2 regions of the Streptomyces sp. AM 4-1-1 genome follow, and region 1 is predicted to be linked to the other one. Evidence: riboswitches for the same ligand, from Rfam matches in the RefSeq annotation. Region 1 holds a riboswitch; the other holds the start of a gene.

Region 1 (3,502 bases):
CGGCTGTCTCGCACTGGTCGCCTACGCGGCGGCGCACGCCGGTTCCGACCAGACCCTGGTGGGCGCGTCCGGTGCGATCTCCGCGGTGCTCGGCGCGTTCCTCTGTCTGTTCCCCAGGGCCCGGGTGACCAGTCTCTTCCCGTTCCTCTTCTTCCTGCCGCTGCGCTTTCCCGCCTGGATCGTGCTCGTCTTCTGGTTCGCTCTCCAGTGGCTGGCGGCGCGGGGCGCGGGCAGCGGTCCCGGGGTGGCCTATCTCGCGCACGTGGTGGGCTTCGGCCTCGGCTTCCTCTACGCGTGGGGGCGTTTCCGGCGTGGGGCTAGAGTGAGGACTCCAGCCACGGCCACCGAGGGAGAAAGCCAGCCGTGATCACCGCGATCGTGCTCATCAAGACCAGCGTGGACCGGATTCCCGAGATCGCCGAATCGATCGCCGCGCTGGACAGTGTCAGCGAAGTCTTCTCGGTCACCGGTACGTACGACCTGATCGCCATCGTCCGCGTGTCCGCGCACGACGATCTGGCGGACATCATCCCCGGCCGGATCAGCAAGGTACCGGGGGTCGAGGCCACGGACACGCATGTCGCGTTCCGTACGTACTCCCAGCACGACCTGGAAGCGGCGTTCGCCATCGGGCTCGACGCCTGACGACTGTCGGTACAACGGACCGCCGTACACCGGACTGTCCGTACACCGGACCGCCGTGCACCGGCTGTCGGTGACGCCCGGCCGGGAGCGGGTCGCCGCCCGCCCCGGCCGGTTCGTCATCCCCGGCCGCAGGGTCAGAGCTGCGCGGTTCCCCGGTCGGGGACGCAGCGGCCGCCCTCGGTGCGGTACTTCCACTGGGCACCGTCACGCACCAGCTCCCGCACCGCGCGGACGAAGCGCCGCACGTGCTCCTCGGGCGTGCCGGCGCCGAAGCTCACCCGGATCGCGTTCAGCGACCGCTCCCCCGGCTCCCCCTCCGGCGCTCCGCACTCGCCCGGGTCCTGGGCGTCGCTGCCGAGCAGGGTGCGGACCAGCGGGTGCGCGCAGAACAGACCGTCGCGCACCCCGATGCCGTACTCCGCGGAGAGCGCGGCGGCGAAGTGCGAGCTGTTCCATCCCTCGACGACGAAGGAGATGACGCCGACCCGGGGGGCGTCGTCGCCGAACAGCGAGAGCACCCTGACCTCGGGGACCTCCGCGAGGCCCGCGCGGACCTCGGCGATGAGCGCCTGCTCACGGGCGACCAGCCCCTCGAAGCCGGCCTCGGTGAGGGCCTGGCAGGCGGAGGCGATGGCGTAGACGCCGATGACATTGGGCGAACCGGCCTCGTGGCGGGCGGCGGTGGTGTGCCACTCGACGTCCACCCCGCCGTCGGCGCGCCGGGCGACCTGGCGCGAGGCTCCGCCGCCCGCGAGGTACGGCTCGGCGTCCCTCAGCCAGTCGGCGCGGCCCGCGAGCACTCCGGAACCGAACGGCGCGTACAGCTTGTGTCCGGAGAAGGCGATCCAGTCGACGTCCAGTTCCGCGATGTCCACCGGGTGGTGCGGCGCGAGCTGCGCGGCGTCCAGCACGATCCGGGCGCCGTGCGCGTGGGCCGCGGCGGCCAGTTCCCGCACCGGCCACAGCTCACCGGTGACGTTGGAGGCGCCGGTGACGCAGACCAGCGCGGGCCCGTAGGGGTCGCGGCCGGCGAGTGCCCGCTCCAGCGTCTCGACGGCCTGGGCCGGGGTACGGGGGGCGTCGAGGTAGGTCACGCGGGCATCGCGCCAGGGCAGCAGGGACGCGTGGTGCTCGGTCTCGAAGACGAAGACCTCGCAGCCGGCGGGCAGTACCGCGGCGAGCAGATTGAGCGAGTCGGTGGTCGACCGGGTGAAGACCACCTGGTCGCCCTCCGGCCGGCAGCCGAGGAAGTCGGCGACCGTTCGGCGGCTGTTCTCGAAGAGGTCGGTGGACAGCTGGGAGAGGTATCCGGCACCCCGGTGGACACTGCCGTAGTACGGGGCGTACGCGGCGATGTCGTCCCACACCCGCTGGAGGGCCGGCGCGCTGGCCGCGTAGTCGAGTGCGGCGTAACCGGCCTCGCCCCCGGTGACGAGCGGAACGGTGACATCACGTCCCAGAACGGGCAGCGGGGCGCAAATGGACCGGTCGGCGGCAACGGTGGGGACAGACATGGCGAACTCCCGTAACAGGCAGGCGAATTCCTCGCGCCGGCGGATACGCGGCAGCGCGGGAGGAAGAGAGAAAGGAAGAAAAGTGCGCGGAGGAGGGCCGATGGCCCTAGCGCATTCGCGTGCTCACAAGAGGCTCCCTGAGGACCAGGACCCCAAGGCTTCGAGGGGTCCGCGCTTGCCGCAGACCTCGCTGCCTGCGGCCTGGTCTTCACCCGGGGCACCCCGCCACGGACGGAGGGTTGCCGGACAGCGGGCCGGGGCCGTAGTCGCTGTCACTCATGACCTGCGCAGCATCTTGCCACACATGGGGACATGCGCAAGGCGCGGTCCAGGATTCGAACCGCGCCTCGTCGAGATCAAGCCGGTGCCGGTCAGGCGTTGCTGGCCGCCACCCACCGCTCCAGCGTCCGTTCGGCCGCCCCGGTGTCGATGGAGTCGGCGGCCCGCGCGATCCCGGCGGCGAGCTGTTCGTTCAGGGTGCCCCCGGCCGGGTCCAGCGCCACCAGCGCCGCCGCCGTGTTGAGCAGCACCGCGTCCCGCACCGGGCCCTTCTCGCCCGCCAGCACCCGACGGGCCACATCGGCGTTGTACGAGGCGTCGGCGCCGCGCAGCGACTCCACCGGTACCAGTGCCAGACCGACGTCACGCGGGTCGAACGGCTCCTCGCGCACCGCGCCGTCCCGGACGGTCCAGACCCGGGAGGTGGCGGTGGTGGTCAGCTCGTCGAGACCGTCGTCGCCCCGGAAGACCAGCGCGGAGTTGCCGCGCTCGGCGAGGACGCCCGCGACGATGGGCGCCATCCGCAGATCGGCCACCCCGATGGCCTGGGACCGCACCCGGGCCGGGTTGGTGAGCGGTCCCAGGATGTTGAAGGTGGTCTGCGCGCCCAGCTCCCTGCGGGCCTTGGCCGCGTGTCTCAGGGCGGGGTGGAACTTCACCGCGAAGCAGAAGGTGATGCCGGCCTCCTCGGCGACCTCGACGACGCGCCGCGGCGTCAGTTCGAGGTTGACGCCGAGCTTCTCCAGGACGTCGGAGGCACCGCTCGCCGACGACGAGGCGCGGTTGCCGTGCTTGACGACCTTGGCGCCGGTGCCCGCGACGACGATCGCGGACATCGTGGAGATGTTGACCGTCTTGGCCAGGTCGCCGCCGGTACCGACGATGTCGACCGTCCGGCCCGGCACTTCGATGGTGTGGGCGTGCTCGTACATCGCCCTGACGAGTCCCGAGACCTCGCCGACGGTCTCTCCCTTGGCGCGCAGCGCGACGGCGAAGCCGGCGATCTGCGCGTCCGTCGCCTCGCCGCTCATGATGCGGTTCATCGCCCACGCGGTGTCGTCCGC
Region 2 (3,502 bases), 2.9 Mb from region 1:
GGGGATGCGGACCTTGACGCTCATGAGGGGTGCCTTCCTGGGATCTCGGGGGTCGTCGTCGTGCGGCGGCGGGCTCAGGCGCTGCCGAGGCCCGCGTCGCGGAACGCGTCCAGGCTCGGCCGGATCGTGGCGCTCAGGCCGGTCGTCGGGGAGACGGCGTCCAGCGTCTTCAGCCCGTCCCCGGTGTTCAGGACGACGGTGGTGAGCGTCGGGTCGAGCACACCGGCCTCGATCAGCTTCTTGGTGACACCGACCGTCACTCCGCCCGCGGTCTCCGCGAAGATGCCCTCGGTGCGGGCCAGCAGCTTGATCGCGTCCACGATCTGCTCGTCGTCGACGTCCTCGACCGCGCCGCCGGTCCGGCGCGCGATGTCCAGGACGTACGGGCCGTCCGCCGGGTTGCCGATCGCCAGGGACTTGGCGATGGTGTTCGGCTTCTGCGGGCGCACCACGTCGTGACCGGCCTTGAAGGCGGCGGAGACCGGGGAGCAGCCCTCGGCCTGGGCTCCGAAGATCTTGTACGGCTTGTCCTCGACCAGGCCGAGCTTGATCAGCTCCTGGAGCCCCTTGTCGATCTTGGTGAGCTGCGATCCGGACGCGATCGGGATGACGATCTGGTCGGGCAGCCGCCAGCCCAGCTGCTCGCAGATCTCGTACGCCAGGGTCTTGGAGCCCTCGCCGTAGTACGGGCGGAGGTTGACGTTGACGAAGCCCCAGCCCTCGCCGAGCGGGTCGCCGATCAGTTCCGAGCAGAAGCGGTTGACGTCGTCGTAGTTGCCCTCGATGCCGACCAGCTCACCGCCGTACACCGCGGCCATGACGACCTTGCCCTGCTCCAGGTCGTGCGGGATGAACACGCAGGAGCGGAAGCCGGCGCGGGCGGCCGCGGCTCCCACCGCGCCCGCGAGGTTGCCCGTGGAGGAGCAGGAGAGGGTGGTGAAACCGAAGGCGCGGGCGGCCTCGACGGCGATCGCCACGACCCGGTCCTTGAAGGAGTGGGTCGGGTTGCCCGAGTCGTCCTTGACGTACAGGGCGCCGGTGACGCCCAGCTCGCGGGCCAGGTTGTCGGCCTTGACCAGCTTGGTGAAGCCGGGGTTGATGTTCGGCTTCCCGGCGACGTCGGCCGGAACGGGAAGCAGCGGCGCGTACCGCCAGATGTTGTCGGGCCCTTCCGCGATGCGCTTCTTCAGCTCATCGGGGCTGCCGGTCGGCAGGTCGTACGCCACTTCGAGCGGCCCGAAACAGGACGCACAGGCGAAAAGGGGACCGAGTTCGAATCGCTCGCCGCACTCGCGGCAGGAGAGGGCTGCGGCGGGACCGAGGTCCACGGAAGAATCGATGTTCGTTGCGACAGTCTGCACAGCCATGATGGCGAGGCCCTTTCCTCATCTTCCTCGTGACGCGTTTCGCCACGAGACGGAATTGGCACCTACCCCACCGACCTTCGCGGTCGGCAGGAGGGTTGCCGGGGCTTCAACGGGCCGTTCCCTCTGCCCCTCTGGATGAGCGGTATGGCACTGGACCATGGATCCAGGCGTTTTTTCGCGGAACGACCCCGACATGCGACGGTGATCCGCGTTGTTCAAGACTGTAACCGAAGCACTGGACTGTTGAGATAGTCGTCCGAACCGCGAGATGCGTCACATAAGGGAGTTCCGACCGTGCTGGAAGAGGTGGAACGCTGGCTGACCAGGCGTTCCTGGTCGGCCGACGAGCGTCCGGCGCAGCGGCTCCCGGCCGCCAAGGCGCGGGCCGAGTCGGCCGGCCCGAGGGGCGCGGGGGGCGGCGCCACCGTGAGCGTCGTGCTGCCCGCGCTGAACGAGGAGGCGACGGTCGGCGCGATCGTCGCCACGATCCGGCGCGAGCTGATGGAGAACATCCCGCTGGTCGACGAGCTGGTGGTGATCGACTCGGGTTCGACGGACGCGACCGCCGAGGTGGCCAGGCGGGCCGGCGCCCGGGTCGTGCACCGGGACACGATCCTGCCCCGGCTGCCCGCGTCCCCCGGCAAGGGCGAGGTCCTGTGGCGGTCACTCCTGGTCACCAGTGGGGACATCGTCTGTTTCGTCGACGCCGATCTGCGGGAGTTCTCCGCGGACTTCGTCTCCGGCATCGTCGGCCCGCTGCTCACGGACCCCGAGGTGCAGTTCGTGAAGGCCATGTACGACCGTCCGCTGGGTGACGAGGCGGGCCAGGGCGGTCGCGTCACCGAACTGGTGGCCCGGCCGCTGCTCAATCTGCACTGGCCGCGGCTGGCCGGGTTCGTGCAGCCGCTGGGCGGCGAGTACGCGGTCCGGCGGTCCCTCCTCGAACGGCTGCCCTTCCCGGTCGGTTACGGAGTGGAGCTGGGCCTCCTCGTCGACGCCCTGCACACCGTCGGTCTGGACGCGCTGGCGCAGGTCGACGTCGGGGTCCGCAAACACCGCCACCAGGACGGCCGGGCGCTGGGCCGGATGGCGGCGGCGATCTACCGGACGGCACAACTGCGCCTTTCCCGGGGCTCGTTGGTACGCCCGGAGATCACGCAGTTCGAGCGGGGCGAGCACGGATTCGTACCGCGTACCTACCCCGTGGACACCGAGGAACGGCCGCCGATGCTGGAGATGCCGGAGTACCGATCGCGCCACGCGGCGTGACGTGGGACGTTTGGGTGGAGCAGGTTCGGGCTAGGTTCGGTGACATGGTCTCCGAGCACGCCAAGGCACAGGTACTCGTCGCGTCCAACCGCGGCCCCGTCTCGTACACACTGCGCGACGACGGTGAGCTGGACTCGAAGCGGGGCGGGGGCGGGCTGGTGTCCGGCCTGTCGGCGATCGGCTCGGACGCCGACTCGCTGTGGGTGTGCGCGGCGCTCGGCGAGGGCGACCGCGAGGCGGTCGTGCGCGGGATCGGCGAGCCGGGTGTCCGGATGCTCGACATCGACCCCGAGGTGCACGCCGACGCGTACAACGGCATCGCGAACTCCGTGCTGTGGTTCGTCCACCACCTGCTCTACCAGACCCCGATGGAGCCGGTGTTCGACGCCCGGTTCCGGCGGCGGTGGGCGTCGTACGAGGCGTACAACCGGGCCTTCGCCGATGCGCTCGCCGAGGAGGCCGCCGAGGGCGCCTCGGTGCTGGTGCAGGACTACCACCTGTCGCTGGTGCCGGGGATGCTCCGGGAGCTGCGCCCCGACCTGCGGATCGGGCACTTCTCGCACACCCCGTGGGCGCCCGTCGACTACTTCCGGCTGCTGCCCGACGACATCGCCGAACAGCTGCTGCGCGGCATCCTGGGCGCGGACCGGGCGGCGTTCCTGACCCGGCGCTGGGCCGACGCGTTCATCAGCTGCTGCACGGAGATCCTGGGCGGCACGGGCGGCACCAGGATCGGGGTGCACGGCCTCGGCGCGGACGCGGACTTCCTGCGCAGGCGCGCGCACGAGCCGGACGTGGACCAGCGGATGGCGGCGCTGCGCGAGGAGATCGGGGGCGACGCCGACCGCAAGGTGATCGTGCGGGTG

What was found. Region 1 has a riboswitch for S-adenosylmethionine ahead of PZB75_RS06145 (aminotransferase class V-fold PLP-dependent enzyme). Riboswitches for the same ligand answer to the same signal wherever they lie in the genome.
Region 2: linked by a shared signal. The riboswitch ahead of thrC (threonine synthase) and the one ahead of PZB75_RS06145 (aminotransferase class V-fold PLP-dependent enzyme) in region 1 are both predicted to bind S-adenosylmethionine.

The regions. Positions count from the first base shown of each region.
Region 1 is NZ_CP119145.1:1,477,806-1,481,307, forward strand. Features, by position in the region: gene PZB75_RS06135 (rhomboid family intramembrane serine protease) at 1-367, shown strand, start outside; gene PZB75_RS06140 (Lrp/AsnC ligand binding domain-containing protein) at 364-645, shown strand; gene PZB75_RS06145 (aminotransferase class V-fold PLP-dependent enzyme) at 780-2,159, opposite strand; SAM riboswitch class IV at 2,326-2,443, opposite strand; gene trpD (anthranilate phosphoribosyltransferase) at 2,531-3,502, opposite strand, start outside.
Region 2 is NZ_CP119145.1:4,358,574-4,362,075, reverse strand. Features, by position in the region: gene PZB75_RS18445 (MoaD/ThiS family protein) at 1-24, opposite strand, end outside; gene thrC (threonine synthase) at 75-1,367, opposite strand; SAM riboswitch class I at 1,383-1,509, opposite strand; gene PZB75_RS18435 (glucosyl-3-phosphoglycerate synthase) at 1,662-2,636, shown strand; gene PZB75_RS18430 (trehalose-6-phosphate synthase) at 2,681-3,502, shown strand, end outside.